DNA from 2 places in the Gorillibacterium terrae genome. Region 1 is predicted to be linked to the other one. Evidence: riboswitches for the same ligand, from Rfam matches in the RefSeq annotation. Region 1 holds a riboswitch; the other holds the start of a gene.

Region 1 (7,832 bases):
ACGTCGAGCACAAGCACAAGCTATTACGTCACGTATCAGATCGGCAGCGGCGAGCGGATGGAATTTGCGGTACGGGGCAATGAATACGGAATGCTGGCGCAGGGGGACGAGGGCGAGCTGACCTATCAGGGAACGCGATACCACGGGTTCCGGCGCTATCCCTAAGAAATCCCGGGCCTGGGCGGGGGGAGCAGACCTTAAAAAAACGCCCCTCCCGACGGGATGAGCGCTTGGTCAATCAAATCGGACGAATCTATGAGAACCGCCGTCTACAGATCGGAGAGGTACCGTTCGATGCGAGCCGTGATGAAGGAAATGCCGATCTCGTTCTCTCCGCCTTCGGGGATGATGATGTCGGCGTATTTTTTGGAAGGCTCGACGAATGCGTCATGCATGGGCTTGACCGAAAGCATGTACTGCTCGTGGACCGATTCGAGCGTGCGGGCGCGTTCGTTGATATCGCGGAGAATGCGCCGCAGGATGCGGACGTCCGATTCGGTGTCGACGAAGATTTTGATGTCCAGCATCTCACGCAGCTCCTTGTCCACCAGGACGTGCATGCCTTCGATGATCGTCACCGGCCGAACCTCGATCCGTTGGGTGCGGGGCGATCGGGTATGACTGGTGAAATCGTAGGTCGGCATGTCGATCGGGCTGCCGCCCTTCAACTGAACCAATTGCCGAATGAGCAGGGCGTTGTCGAACGAATCCGGATGATCGTAATTGATGCGCTTGCGTTCCTCGAAGGGCAGCGCGGAGCCGTCCGCGTAGTAATTGTCTTGGGAGATCAATGCCACATTGTGCGGCCCCAACTGCTGGGTGATGGCGCGGGCCACCGTGGATTTTCCCGAGCCGGTTCCCCCGGCAATCCCGATAATAAGCACGTAAATCCTCCTAATCTGTGCATGCATGTCTCAAATTGTAACATAGCCGGAGGAAGCCGGACAATACAAGGAAACGATTCTCAGAGCTCTGTCGAAAAATGGACAAATGAAAAACCCCGGAGCGGATTCCGGGGTTTGTGGGTTGGCGTTGTCACTCGGGTGTATGTACCGGGGGGTATGGATGCGGCCTCCGGATCAGACGGGAACCTTGATTTTGCTCATCTCCGTTTTGACGAGCTGGGTGAGTTCATCCTCGTATCCCTTGGTAATCCGGTATTTGCGGACAAAATCGTTCACGAATTGCCGGGCGTCCTTCGGCTGGTAGATGCGGGCAAGTTCAATCAGGCTTTGCTTGACTTCATCGGTTTTTTTGGCCACAACGGTTTCCTCCCCATGAATCGCAGAATTGGTGCCTGTATCTCTAAGATATACATGCTGACGCGCGCTTAGAAATCATTACCCGAATCCGGCCCTTTCAAACCGTTGCCTCATTGTATCATATTTGCCCCTGGCGTTGGGTGATTTGTGCGAAAATTAAGAAAATAGTCTCAAATGAGAAACCGCCCGGTCCAGCGGGACACGGGCGGCTTAAGGAAGTCTGCGATAAGCCGGCGACCGTACTGCCAATGCGGCTTGCAGCTTCGGCTGCGGATCGAGACGGGTTGAACGGTGAGGGACATTCCGGGCGGCGGCCGCAGAACCGGTCCGACCGCGCAAGCTGCCGAATCAGAACGCGGGCACGATGGCTTCGCCGTACTTCTCTTGGATGAACTTCTTCACCTCGTCGGAGTTCAGCGCCTTGGCGAGCTTCTGGAGGGCCTCCGAGTCCTTGTTGTCTTCGCGGGAGACGAGAATGTTCACATAGGGCGAGTCTTTGTCCTCCAGGACGAGGGCGTCCTTGGTCGGCGACAGATTGGCTGCGAGCGCATAGTTGGTGTTGATGACGGCGGCGTCGACTTCGTCCAGGCTGCGCGGGATCATCGCAGCGTCCAGCGGTTTAAAGGTGAGGTTCTTGGCATTCTGGGTGATGTCCTTCTCGGTCGCCGAGTAGCCGACGCCGTCCTTCAGTTGGATCAGGCCGGCCTTGGCGATAAGCAGCAGGGCGCGGCTGAAGTTGCTGGGATCGTTCGGTACGGCGATGGTCGCTCCGTCCTTCAGCTCATCGAGCTTGGTTACCTTGCGGGAATAGAGGCCGATCGGTTCGATGTGCACACCGGTGACTTCCACCAGCTTGAGCCCGCGCTCCTTGTTCTGCTGCTCCAGGTAAGGGATGTGCTGGAAGAAGTTCGCGTCGAGCTGCTTTTCGGCGACTTGGGTGTTCGGCAGCACGTAATCGTTGAAGACCTTCACCTCCAGCTTGACGCCTTCCTTGGCGAGAATCGGCTTCAGGTGCTCCAGAATCTCGGCATGCGGGACGGCGGTCGCTCCGACCTTGAGCGTATCCTCCGATTTCCCGCAAGCGCCGAGGCTTACGGCGAGAACGAGCGATGCGGCGACGGTCAACCATTTTTTCATAGAAACCCCTCCAATGAATGTGATGAACTGATTTATCTGGTCGGCCGGGTGGTCAGGCTCACTTGCGGATATACCGCCGGACGAGCCGGTCCCCGGCCGTTTGCAGCAGCTGGACCAGGATGATGAGGATAAGGACCGTGACGATCAGGACGCCGGGCTGGAAGCCGTAATATCCGAAGCGGATCGCCAGGTCGCCGAGCCCGCCTGCGCCGACGGCGCCGGCCATCGCCGTGTAGGAAACCAGGTTGACGGCGGTGATGGTCACGGCGGCGATCAGGCCGGGGCGGGATTCCGGCAGCAGCACCCGCAGGATGATCTGCAGGCGGCTCGCGCCCATCGCCTGCGACGCTTCGATCACGCCGCGGTCGACCTCGCGCAGCGTCGTCTCCACGAGGCGGGCGAAGAATGGGGCGGCGGCGATGACGAGCGGCGGAATCGCCCCCGGCACGTCGATCGTGGTGCCGACGAGCAGCTTGGTGAGCGGGAAGGCGACGATCATCAGGATGATGAACGGGACCGAGCGCAGGATGTTGACGACAAAGGACAGCACCGCGTAGAGCGGGCGGTTCTGCAACAGCTGGCCGGGCGCGGTCAGGAACAGCAGGATGCCGAGCGGGAGTCCGATCACCGCGGTGAACAGGACCGAGATGCCGAGCATCAGCAGGGTGGAGATGACGCCCCCGCCGATCTGGGACCAGTCGATCGCGGCATACCACTCTTGGAGCTTGCCGCCGTTTGCCGCGAGGGCGGCGACGGCAGCATAGGCGGATGGAAACCCTAACTCTCCGTTCACAGCGTCTCCACCTCCACTCCGCGGCTCTGCAGCAGCCGGGCGGTCTCCTTAATCTGGGCGGGCGTGCCGTCCAGGTTGACGACAAGCTGACCGTAAGGGGTATCCTTCATGCGGGAGATGGTGCCCTGCAGGATGGCGAAGGAGGTGCCGGTCTCGCGCATCGTCTCGAAGAGCACCGGTTCGTAGGTCTTCTCGCCGACGAAGGTCAGCCGGATGATGTTGCGTTTGCCCGCCGCTTTCTCGCGTTCAAGGGTATCCCTTAGCTCCGCCGACTCTTCGACCTGCTCGATGAACTCGCGCGTCGTCGGATGCTGCGGTCGCAGGAACACATCCAGCACCGGCCCGCTCTCCACGATCCGGCCGGCCTGAATCACGGCGAGCCGGTCGCATACCTGGCGGATGACGTGCATCTCGTGCGTGATGAGCACGATGGTCAGCCCGAACCGCCGGTTGATGTCCTTGAGCAGCGCGAGGATCGAGGCGGTCGTCTGCGGGTCGAGCGCCGAGGTGGCCTCGTCGCAAAGCAGCACCTGCGGATCGGCCGCGAGCGCTCGGGCAATGCCGACGCGCTGCTTCTGGCCGCCGGAGAGCTGGGCGGGGTACTTGTTCCGCTGCTCCTCCAGCCCGACCAGTTGGACCAGCTCGCTAACGCGGCGGTCGATCTCCTCCTTCGGCCGCTTCGCCAGGCGGAGCGGGAAAGCGATGTTGTCCGCTACCGTGGCGGAGGACAGCAGGTTGAAGTGCTGGAAGATCATGCCGATCTTCCGGCGGCTGGCCTGCAGCTCGCGCTCGGGCAGGGAGGTGAGATCGGTGCCGCCGACGAGGACGCGGCCTTCGGTCGGCCGCTCCAGGAGGTTGATACAGCGGATCAGCGTGCTCTTGCCCGCGCCGGAATGGCCGATGATGCCGAAGATTTCCCCCGGCTCCACGGCGAGGTTGATATCGGTCAGCGCGGGCACCGCGGCGCCCTTGACCGTGAACTGCTTGGAAACGTGCTCGAGACGGATCAAAGCGGAGACGTCCTTTCTTGATAAAACTTGGTAATCGCATCGAAATGGACGGAATTAAACCTGCGAGAATTCCTCGGGCCTTGCAAGGCCGGGTTTTGTTGGCCTGAGCTTTGCCGGCTGGGTCCCGGTTCTGAGCCTTTTAGCCCGGTTCCGCCAGAGTTTTGCCAAACGGGGTTTGCCGGATCAGGATGCAAAAAGGCCCCTTTTTCCTATGAAAAAAGGGCCTTGGATGATTGCTCTCTCGGGTCCCTTCTCATTGGCCGGAGCGAATGCTCCGCAGGAATTGGCACCAATTTTCCCGTCCGAACCGGACGAGACGGTTGCCGTGGCATCGTCGGGCCTTTCCCTCCGCCACTCTTAATAAGAAGTACCATTGCTATTCAGTTAGTAACTCTTTCGGTGAACCGAATAAGCTATAGCTAGGAGTATATAACACACCCCGCGAATCTGTCAACGGGTGTGATCTTTCCAGTACATATTCCACTGCTCGGGCGGGCCCAGTCGGTTCGTTTTCCGGGTGTACTTTTGATGGGATTAAAGGAGCGGGCTCATGCGGGGTAACCGGATTAAAGCGGAGGACGCTAAGATAGTTGCAGATTGAGGCATTCTCTGTTTCAACCCTTTGCTTCCCGGGTAAGGTTACCTCGTGCTTTTCTTCCGGCAAGGATTTACCCACTCACTGGCTAAGGAGGAGATTCGCAATGGCAACGGAAGTGAAAGTGGCGGCAACGCTCGAGGAAGCCCGGGAAGCCGTTCAGGCCTTCAGCACGGCAGGGTATGGCCGAGATCACGTTTATGTCTTAACCCATGACGGGGAAGGGACCGATTTTGTCGCCTACCAGACCGGCGCGAACGAGCCTGGCGTGAAGGAAGAGGGCTTTATGAACGCCCTCGCCAATCTGTTCCGCTCCAAGGGCGATCAGCTCCGATCGAAGCTGGAAAGTCTGGGCGTCGGCGAAGCGGAAGCGGCCGATCTGGAAAATGAGCTGGACATGGGCAAAATCGTCGTGGTGGCGAGCCGATAGGGCCGTCGCGCGAAAGAGAGCCGGGAACCGTCGAACGTCCGGCGCATTAATTGCTATAGGTTATGAACTCTTCGGCTGCCCTGTCCTCATGAGGGCACCCAAGGTGCGGCGGAAGAGATACATATACATATTCGACAATGGAGGGACTACTTACTATGCAAACGGGAACGGTCAAATGGTTCAACGCGGAGAAAGGCTACGGATTCATCACGCTGGAGGAAGGCGGAGGCGATGTGTTCGTTCATTTCTCGGCGATTCAGCAGGATGGGTACAAATCGCTGGACGAAGGCCAGCGCGTGGAATTCAACGTCGTCCAGGGAGCGCGCGGTCCGCAGGCGGAATCGGTCTACAAGCTGTAAGCGAAGACCCGAGCTGCTGCAAGCGGCCGTACTCCCATGAGAACTGCCCTGCGGGGCGGTTCTTTTTTCCGTTGTCGGGCAGCGGCCGTACGCCTTTTCTATCCCGCCGATATGCGGTATGGTAGAGAGGATATAAGGCAGAGAGGGCTTGATGAACGTGCAAAAGGCCAAGCAATTGCTTGAACGCTATTACGGATATACCGAGTTCCGGCCGGGCCAGGACCGGATTATCCGATCCATCCTGTCGGGGAACGATGTGCTCGGCATCATGCCGACCGGCGGGGGCAAGTCGATCTGCTACCAAATCCCGGCCTTGCTGCTTCCGGGCGTCAGCCTGGTGGTCTCGCCGCTGATTTCGCTGATGAAGGACCAGATCGATTCGCTCACCCAGATGGGCATTTCCGCGACATTTATCAACAGCTCGATTACCGGCTCGGAGGTGGGCCGCCGCCTGCGCGGCGCCGCCCTCGGCCAGTACAAGCTGATCTATATCGCGCCGGAGCGGCTGGAGCTGGAAAGCTTTCGCGAGCTGCTGCGGTCGCTGCCGATCGCCATGATCGCCATCGACGAGGCCCACTGCATTTCCCAGTGGGGACACGACTTCCGTCCGAGCTACCGGCGGATCGCAGAGCTCATCGCCGAACTGCCCGAACGGCCCCGGGTCACGGCCTTTACGGCCACGGCCACGCCGGAAGTCACGACGGATATTCTGAATCACCTGGACATTCCCCGGGATCAGGTCTACCTGACCGGATTTGACCGCTCCAATCTGAAGTTCTCGGTGGTCAAGGGCGAGAACAAGCAGGACTACCTGCTGCAGTTCATCCGGGAGCGGGCGGACCAAGCCGGGATCATCTATGCCGCTACCCGCAAGGAGGTTGACTCGCTCTGCGAGCTCCTGGTCAAAAAGGGAATCAACGCCGGCAAGTATCATGCCGGCCTGTCCGACGGCGCCCGCAAGGAGGCCCAGGAGCGCTTCCTGTATGACGACATCCGCGTGATGGTTGCGAGCAACGCCTTCGGAATGGGCATCGACAAGTCCAACGTGCGCTATGTCGTTCATTATAATATGCCGAAAAACATGGAGGCCTATTACCAGGAGGCCGGCCGTGCCGGCCGGGACGGCGAGCCGGGCGAGTGCGTGCTGCTGTTCAGCCCCCAGGATACGATCATCCAGAAATTCCTGATCGAGGAGGGCATCGGCGACCCGGAGCGGCGGCTGAATGAATACCGCAAGCTGCAGGGAATGGTGGATTACTGCCACACGACCCGCTGCCTGCGGCAGTATATCCTGCACTATTTCGGCGAGGAAGCGCCGGAGGAATGCGGCAATTGCGGCAACTGCAGCGACGAGGTGGAGGTCGCCGACCTCACCCGCGAGGCGCAGATGATCTTCTCCTGCATCTACCGGATGAAGGAGCGCTTCGGCGCCGCGCTCGTCAGCCAGGTGCTGAAGGGCTCGAAGAACCAGAAGGTGCGCCAGTTCCGCTTCACGGAGCTGCCCACGTACGGCATCATGAGCGGCTATTCGGAAAAGGAGATCACGGATCTCATCCACACGCTGAGCGCCGAAGGGTACCTGACCCTGACCGAAGGGAAGTTTCCGGTGCTGAGGCTGTCTCCAAAGGCGGCGCGCGTGCTCCGCGGCGAAGAGCCGGTCATGCAGAAGAAGCGCATCGCCGTCCGCCGTCAAGAAGCGGGCGACGCGGGACTGTTCGAGGAGCTTCGCCAGCTGCGCAAGGAGATCTCCGAGCGCGATCACGTGCCGCCTTATGTGGTGTTCCCGGACAGCACGCTGCGCGAGATGAGCGTGCTGCTGCCGACCGACCGCAGCGCCATGCTGTCGGTGAAGGGAGTCGGGGAGGCGAAATTCCTCCGCTACGGCGTGCTGTTCCTCGAAAAAATCCAGGAATACCTGGCGGAACGGGACCGGAGCGAATGAGCGGACGAACACGGCCGGAGCGAGCATATAAGGATTTTCTGGAACATAGTGGGAATTGGACTTGGGTATTCCCTTGCGATAGAATGGTAGGAACGGCACGATCCGCAAGGTGCCGGTTGGACAGCTAAAGGGGGGCTCCGCTTGAGAATCCTGATCGTGGACGACAATCCGGTCAACTTGATTATTATCGATAAAATCCTGAAGAGCGAAGGGTACCGGGACACGTTGACGGTAAGCTCGGCACGGGAATTGTATAAGCATCTCGGCGTGGAGACGGGCGAGCCTCCGGAAACGGCGGTCGACC
Region 2 (7,832 bases), on a different contig from region 1:
TCAACCACCTGGAGGAGCTGAACCGGGAGGGGTGCGACATGGACCGGTTGTTGGAAACGGAGCTCGCCCATGTCAAACCGGAGCTTCGGGAGATGGCGGAACAGCTGTTCTGCGAGCTCGGCGACCGGTACCTGAGGCCTGTTGTGAACCGTCTCATGCCTGCCGCCGAAGCCGGCAGCAAGGAAGTCGAGCAGACCTACGAATGGCTGCGGCTTGAGCGAATTTGCCATCGGCGGCGGTTGAAGGAAGGGGAGGAACTCGTGTCCGTGTCCGAAAGCCGGGCCTGAGCCTGCTGGACGCTGGTGTTTCTGCAATGGACTAAGCTAACGTACCCGGTTCTGCGCGAGGCGAAATCGTCTTGTTGCAGAACCGGGTTGTTTGCTTAGCAACCCGCGACCGGTCCGGATTGTTTTACCCCAATCGGATGCCCGAATGTTCGTCGCTTTTCTAACGGTTTGCTATAATGGGTAAAGAGGGAAGCCTTTGCCATTGCCTGACCCGCTCGATCCTCGGGTCGATTTTGTGTTCAAACGGATTTTCGGCAGTATCAAAATGTGTTCCCCCTTAAGGAAGACCGACGTGGAATTGCCCAAGCTGGATGACCGGCCTTCGAGTGAGGACGGACTAATCAATTGGCTGTTGTTCCTGAAAGGGACAGATCCTACCCATTGGAAGGTGCTGAAGATGAACGAGACCGGATTGGAAAAAGCGATGGAGACCCTGCAGTATTTGAGCCAGGATTCGAAAGCGCGGCTTGTGTACGAAGCTCGGCAGAAGTACTTGCACGATCAGGCGTCCTTCGAGGAAGGGAGCAGAGAGGAGAAAGAAAAGCTTCGAGAGGAGAAAGAAAAGCTTCGTGAGGAGAAGGAGAAGCTTCGTGAGGAGAAGGAGAAGCTTCGTGAGGAGAAGGAGAAGCTTCGTGAGGAGAAGGAGAAGCTTCGCGACAAGAGAGAGCGGCTTCGAGATGAAATGGAAACGCTCCGCGACAAAAGGGAGAGGCTTCGAGCAGAAGAAGAGCGGTTCCGTCAAGAAAGAATGGAAATGAGCGTCCCAGAATGTGTGAAAGAAGGACTTCAGGAAGTGGCCGCTAGGATGCTGTCAATGGGGCTTGCTCTCGAGATGGTTGCCCAAGTGACGGGGTTGCCAGCGGAGGAACTGGAAACGCTTCGATAACCGAGCGGAAGCCCTGGCTGCCGAAAAGCAAAAATCCGAATCTTTTTGCCGGGGCAAAAAGATTCGGATCGGGAAATCGGCCCAGTTCGTTCATAGCCAATCCTTCTTGCGGAAGAAATAGAGCATCAGCGCCCCGAGAAGGAACATGCCGCCCAGCACGATGTACTCTCCGCCGGGAATGTCCTTGCCGGGTAAGAATTCAAAGTTCATTCCATAGATGCCGGTGATGAAGGTTAGCGGCATGAAGATCGTGGTCAGCGCCGTGAACACGCGCATGATTTCGTTCGCGCGGTTGGCGACGCTCGATTGGTAGGCTTCGCGCAAGTTTCCCATCAAATCGCGGAACGTATCGAACGTGTCGGCGATCTTAACGGCGTTCTCGTAGATGTCTCCGAAGTACTTCTGCAGTTGGTTGTCGATCAGGCGAAGCTCCTTCTTGTTGAGGGAGGCGATCAGATCCCGCTGTGGACCGAGCACCCGCTTCAGCCAGAGAATCTCGCTTCGCAGCCCGATGATCTCGTTCAAGTGGGTCTTCTTCGTGTTCATGAGAATCTGCTCCTCCAGATTCTCGATGCGGTCTTCGATGCGGTCGCCGACCAGAAAATAATTGTCGACCACGAGGTCGATCAGGTGATACAGGAAGCGGTCGGAGGAGTTGACCTCTTCTTCCCAGAGAATCGGCTTCAGCTTGCGCAGCTCGTTGATCTTCTGCTTGGTGACGGTGATGATATAATGCCTTCCGAGGAAGACGTTCAAGGCCCGGAGGAAGATTTCCTCGTCGTCGAAGCGAATGCTGTTGATGACGATAAAATACTGGGCGTCGTAGATTTCCAGCTTGGGCCGCTGTTCCTCCTCCGTCATGCAGTCCTCCACCGCGAGATCATGCAGGTGGAACAGGGGCTGCAACAGCTCCAGGTCCTCGACTTCCGCGTCAATCCAATAAAAGCCGCTCTCGGGCGCGGCAACGCAATTCGCCACGTCCTCGACCAGCGTAAATACCCCATTTTGCACCAGGCGCACTTTCATGGCTGTCACTCTCCTTCTCCCATAACGGAACATGCGGGAAGAAACAGCCGGCACACAGGCTCTTCATCGGCGAGAGGATGGCGGCATGTGCGGACACCGGCTGTTGCTCATAGCTTTCTCGATTTGTTGCATTCTACTCCTAGGTCGGTCTCCGTCCATTCGCCTGCACCCCTTTCGAAGATGAAATCGGTCAGAGACGAACAAAAAGCCCCGCCAGCAAGGGGGGAGTACGCTCTAACTTGTCTAGTATACCGTGGACAATCCCATTGTTCAAGACACCCCTATCGGCATATTATGTGAAGGTTTGCGGAAGTTTCCGAAGCGGAGAGGCAAGCTGCCGGAGAGACCGGATTTTTTGCTTTGATCCGAGGAGAAAGTAGGCTAAGATCAGAGCAGGCCTATAGAAAGGGGTTACTACTCAAGGGGAGCGGGAACGAAGATGGAGCTCGTCAGTTTGGATTTGTTTCAAACGCTGGTCAATATCGACAGCCGCCGAGAGCAGGTATGGAAGCCGATTCTGCAGGGCGACTATGCCCCGTCCCTGGCGGAGACTTGCGCAGGGGCGCTGCGGGGTCACTTTTTCGATCAGTGGGCCCTGAGTCACACATCCGGCGCGTTCGTCTCCTTGCAGGAGGTATACGGACGCAGCTTTGCAGCCTACTTCGCCGAGACCGGACGAAGCTTTGATGCGGAGGAAGCCGTCGATATTCTGTTCCGCGAGCACCGGGCGGCGCCTTTTTATGAAGAGACGGCGGAGTTTCTGGGAAAGCTGATGAACACCCGGAAGGTGTGCATCGTGAGCGACGCCGATGAGGCGATGATCCCCGATTTCTGCGCAGCTTACGGAATCAAGCTGTTTACGTCGGAGGAGCACCGTTCGTACAAGAACGACGACCGCAATCGGATGTTTAAAGAAGTCATCCGGTACTACGGAGTGCAACCAAGCGAGATTCTGCATATCGGCGATTCGGTCAGCGATGTTCTCGGCGCGCGCCGGGAAGGGATTCGGACCTGCTGGATCAATCGGACCGGCAGCGTTTGGACGCAGGGGGCGGAGCCCGACTTTACGGTATTCTCCTTGCTGGAGCTGGAGGGCCTCCTGCAGACGGCCGAGGCAGGCCGATCGTGAAGCAAGAAGCCGGACAAGCTGCGGGCACAGCCGCAGAGAACCCTTCACGTTTTGCTTGACGCCCGGGTCTTTTTCCATTACAGTAAAGTTAATTTTCAGAACAATTGAATAAGTTGTTGCTCTTATCAAGAGTAGGTGTAGGGACGAGCCCGATGACACCCGGCAACCGGCAAACCTTTTCGCAAGGGGGCGCACGGTGCTAATTCTTGCAGAACGCGGAAGAAGCGCGGATCTGAGAGATGAGAGAGGACACGCGAACCAGTGGTGACGAGCGGCCTTTCTCTATCGAGAAAGGCCTTTTATTTTTACATGACGACAAGGAGTGAAGGATGTGCCGATTAAAGTTCCCGACCACTTGCCCGCCAAAGAAATTCTAAGCGGGGAAAATATCTTTGTCATGGATGAATCCCGAGCATTCCACCAAGACATCCGCCCCCTCAAGATCGCCATCCTGAACCTGATGCCGAACAAGGAGACGACCGAGACCCAACTGCTCCGGCTCATCGGCAACACGCCGCTGCAAGTCGAAGCCGTGCTGCTTCATCCGAAGACGCATCAATCCAAGAATACCTCGAGCGAGCACCTCGACGCCTTTTACCAAACCTTCGAGGACATCCGCGGCCAATTCTGGGATGGAATGATCATCACCGGCGCGCCGGTCGAGACGCTGCCCTTCGAGGAAGTGAATTACTGGCAGGAGCTTCAAGAGATCATGAGCTGGGCGAGAGATCATGTCACTTCGACGCTGTATATCTGTTGGGCCGCTCAGGCCGGCCTCTACCACCATTATGGCGTACCCAAGCATCCGCTCCCGGAAAAGATGTTCGGCGTCTTCCCGCATACGGTCACCCGCCGCAATGTGAAGCTTTTGCGCGGCTTCGATGACGTATTCTATGTCCCGCAATCCCGGCACACGGAGGTCCGCCGCGAGGATATCGAGAAGGCTCCCGAGCTGACCATCCTGTCGGAATCCGAGGAATCGGGGGTCTATCTCGTAACCGCGCGGGACGGGCGCGAGATCTTCGTGACCGGCCACTCCGAATACGACCCATACACGCTCAAGTGGGAGTATGACCGCGATATCGCCAAGGGCATGGACGTCCGGATTCCGAGCCATTATTACCCGGGCAACGATCCCGAACGCGAACCGATGACCCTGTGGAGGGGACACGCGAACCTGCTGTTCTCCAATTGGTTGAATTATTATGTCTATCAGGAAACGCCGTTCGACTGGAGCATATAAGACAGGAGAGGAATCCGCCCATGAAAATCGAAAGCCGCCTCGCCCAGATTGGTTCGATCAGCGAACCCGGCACGGGAGCCGTCAATTTCCCGATCTACCATTCCACCGCGTTCCGGCATCCGGCGCTCGGACAAAGCACCGGGTTCGATTATTCGCGCACCAAAAGCCCGACCCGCACCGTGCTGGAGCAAGCGGCGGCCGAGCTCGAAAGCGGCGACGCCGGCTTCGCCACGAGCTCCGGCATGGCGGCGCTCACGACGGTGTTCGCGCTGTTTCAGCAGGGCGACCATCTGCTCGTGTCGCTCGATCTGTACGGCGGCACCTTCCGCCTGCTGGAGCAGATCATGACCCGGTTCGGCGTCAACGCGAGCTACGTCGATACGAACGATTTGGCCGCGCTTGAAGAGCACCGATGTTCCGCGACCAAGGCGGTGCTGATCGAGACGCCGACCAATCCGCTGATGATGGTCACCGATTTGACCGAGGTGAGCGCCTGGGCGAAGCGGCACGGGCTCCTCACCATCGTCGACAACACCCTGCTCACCCCCTTCTTCCAGCGTCCGCTTACGCTGGGAGCGGATGTCGTCGTCCACAGCGCCACGAAATACCTCGGCGGGCACAACGATGTGCTCGCCGGGCTGATCGTGACCAAGGGCAAGGAGCTGTCCGAGCGGATGGGCTTCCTGCACAATTCGTACGGGGCGGTCCTCGGCCCGCAGGATTCGTGGCTGCTCATCCGCGGCATGAAGACGCTCGCGCTCCGGATGGAGCGCCATGAGGCGAATGCGCTTACCGTCGCCCGGTACCTGCAGGCGCATCCGCTGATCGCCGAGGTGTTCCATCCCGGCCTGCCCGACCACCCCGGTTACGAGATCCAGCGGCGTCAGGCTTCGGGCAACACCGGCATCTTCTCCTTCAAGGTGAAGGAGGCCGGTCTCGTCGAGCCGATCCTGCGCCACATCAAGCTGATCGCCTTCGCCGAGAGCCTGGGCGGCGTCGAATCGCTGATGACGTATCCGGCCGTGCAGACGCATGCCGACATTCCCGAGGACATACGCAGGCGGGTCGGCGTCGATGACCGGCTGCTGCGCTTCTCGGTCGGCATCGAGCACGCCGACGACCTGATCGCCGACCTCGGCCAGGCGCTCGCCGCGGCGGAAGCCGAATTGCACGCGAAAGGGGACCGCTGACCATGAGCCATTCCGAAGAACGCCGCACCTCGAAGACCGGGGATCAATTCGCCACCCGTCTGATCCATTTCGGAGCCGAGGTCGACCAAGCAACCGGCGCCTCCAGCGTCCCGCTGTATCAGGCCTCGACCTTCCATCACGCCTCGATCGACGCGCCGCCGCAGTACGACTATACCCGCTCCGGCAATCCGACCCGCCAAGCGCTGGAGGATTATATCGCCGGGCTGGAGGGCGGCGTGCGCGGCTTCGCCTTCGCCTCCGGGATGGCGGCGATTTCCACCGCCTTCCTGCTGCTGTCCGCGGGCGATCACCTGATCTGCACCGAAGACGTCTACGGCGGTACGTACCGGTTTCTCACCGTCGTCGCCAGCCGGCTCGGGATTGAGACGACCTTCGTCGACATGACCGATCTGGACGCCGTGAGGGCGGCCTTGAAGGACAATACCAAGGCGGTCTATATGGAGACGCCCTCCAACCCGACGCTGAAGATTACCGATGTGGCGGCGGTCGCCGCCTGGGCCAAGGAGTGCGGCCTGCTCACTCTGCTCGACAACACCTTCATGACCCCTTACCATCAGCGCCCGATCGAGCAGGGAGTGGATGTCGTGCTGCACAGCGCAACCAAGTTCCTCGGCGGCCACAGCGACCTGCTCGCCGGACTCGCCGTGGCGGCGGACGAGAACATCGCGGTCCGGCTGAAAATGCTGCAGAACAGCCTCGGCTCGGTGCTCGGCGTGCAGGATTCCTGGCTGCTCATGCGCGGGATGAAGACGCTTCAGGCGCGGATGGAGCACTCCGAGCGCAGCGCGCGCAAGCTGGCCGCCTGGCTGGCGGAGCGCCCCGATATCGCGCGGGTCTATTATCCCGGGCTTGCGGACCATCCGGGACGCGAAATCCACGAACGCCAGTCCAGCGGCTACGGGGCGGTCGTCTCCTTTGACACCGGCAGCGGCGAAGCCGCACGGCGGTTGATGGACAAGGTTCGTCTGCCGCTCGTGGCCGTCAGCCTCGGCGCCGTGGAAAGCATCCTGTCGTATCCGGCGCTCATGTCGCATGCGTCCATGCCGCAGGAAGTCCGCCATGCCCGCGGGATCGGCGACGGACTCCTGCGCTTCTCCGTGGGGCTCGAGGATGCGGACGACCTGATTGCCGACTTGGAGCAGGCCCTGGCCCGCTAACCCGAATCGGTTCGCCTTCTCCGTTAAGTCGTCCCGTTCGACGCCCGGACCTGGGATGTGCTACCATAGAAACGTAGGGTTGGACACATTTCCGACAAGCTTTCGGGAGAGGGGACAGACGCGAGATGAAGAAAGTGGATCACATTTTAGCCCGGGCTTTACTCGGGGAACGATTGACCGTCGAGGACGGAATCACCCTGTTTGAGTCGGACGAAATCGAGAAGCTGGGCCACACGGCCAACCGAATCATGCAAAAATGGCATCCCGATCCGGTGGCGACCTTCGTCATTGGCCGAAACATCAACTATACCAATATTTGCGATACCTATTGCCGGTTTTGCGCCTTCTACCGCCCGCCCGGTTCTCCGGAGGGCTACGTGCTTCCCGACGAGACCATTTTCCGCAAAATCCAGGAGACCCTCGACGTTGGCGGAACCGAAATCCTCATGCAGGGCGGGACGAACCCGGAGCTTCCCTTCCGGTATTACACCGATCTGCTGAAGGCGATTAAGGAACGGTTCCCCGGTATCACCATGCACTCGTTCTCCCCGGCGGAAATCCTGAAGATGCAGGAGGTATCGGACGGGCTGACGCTTGTGCAGGTCGTCCGCGACCTGCATGCCGCCGGACTGGATTCGCTGCCGGGAGGCGGAGCGGAGATTCTCGACGACCGGACCCGCAGCAAGATCAGCCGGAAGAAGGGCTCGTGGACCGACTGGATGCGGGTGATGGAGACCGCCCACTCCGTCGGGATGAGCACGACGGGAACGATGGTGATCGGCTTCGGAGAATCGCTGGAGGAGCGGGTCCTGCATATGGAGCGCATCCGCGACGCCCAAGACCGCACGCAGCGCGCGGGCCATCCGACACCCGGGTTTCTCGCGTTTATCCCC

Evidence for each region. Region 1 has a riboswitch for S-adenosylmethionine ahead of ACSEXS_RS17510 (methionine ABC transporter ATP-binding protein). Riboswitches for the same ligand answer to the same signal wherever they lie in the genome.
Region 2: it holds a riboswitch for S-adenosylmethionine, as region 1 does, so the genes downstream of both, metA (homoserine O-acetyltransferase MetA) here and ACSEXS_RS17510 (methionine ABC transporter ATP-binding protein) in region 1, are expected to answer to the same signal.

The regions. Positions count from the first base shown of each region.
Region 1 is NZ_JBPPGI010000005.1:121,363-129,194, forward strand. It holds gene ACSEXS_RS17485 (DUF2500 domain-containing protein) at 1-165, shown strand, start outside; gene udk (uridine kinase) at 270-884, opposite strand; gene ACSEXS_RS17495 (hypothetical protein) at 1,080-1,262, opposite strand; gene ACSEXS_RS17500 (MetQ/NlpA family ABC transporter substrate-binding protein) at 1,611-2,399, opposite strand; gene ACSEXS_RS17505 (methionine ABC transporter permease) at 2,458-3,102, opposite strand; gene ACSEXS_RS17510 (methionine ABC transporter ATP-binding protein) at 3,189-4,202, opposite strand; SAM riboswitch class I at 4,453-4,569, opposite strand; gene ACSEXS_RS17515 (YflT domain-containing protein) at 4,904-5,227, shown strand; gene ACSEXS_RS17520 (cold-shock protein) at 5,383-5,586, shown strand; gene recQ (DNA helicase RecQ) at 5,738-7,528, shown strand; gene ACSEXS_RS17530 (SpoIIE family protein phosphatase) at 7,670-7,832, shown strand, end outside.
Region 2 is NZ_JBPPGI010000001.1:801,010-808,841, forward strand. It holds gene ACSEXS_RS03320 (HRDC domain-containing protein) at 1-287, shown strand, start outside; gene ACSEXS_RS03325 (PD-(D/E)XK nuclease family transposase) at 580-1,173, shown strand; gene corA (magnesium/cobalt transporter CorA) at 1,264-2,199, opposite strand; gene ACSEXS_RS03335 (HAD family hydrolase) at 2,639-3,328, shown strand; SAM riboswitch class I at 3,448-3,574, shown strand; gene metA (homoserine O-acetyltransferase MetA) at 3,660-4,571, shown strand; gene ACSEXS_RS03345 (PLP-dependent transferase) at 4,592-5,761, shown strand; gene ACSEXS_RS03350 (PLP-dependent transferase) at 5,764-6,939, shown strand; gene mqnC (cyclic dehypoxanthinyl futalosine synthase) at 7,065-7,832, shown strand, end outside.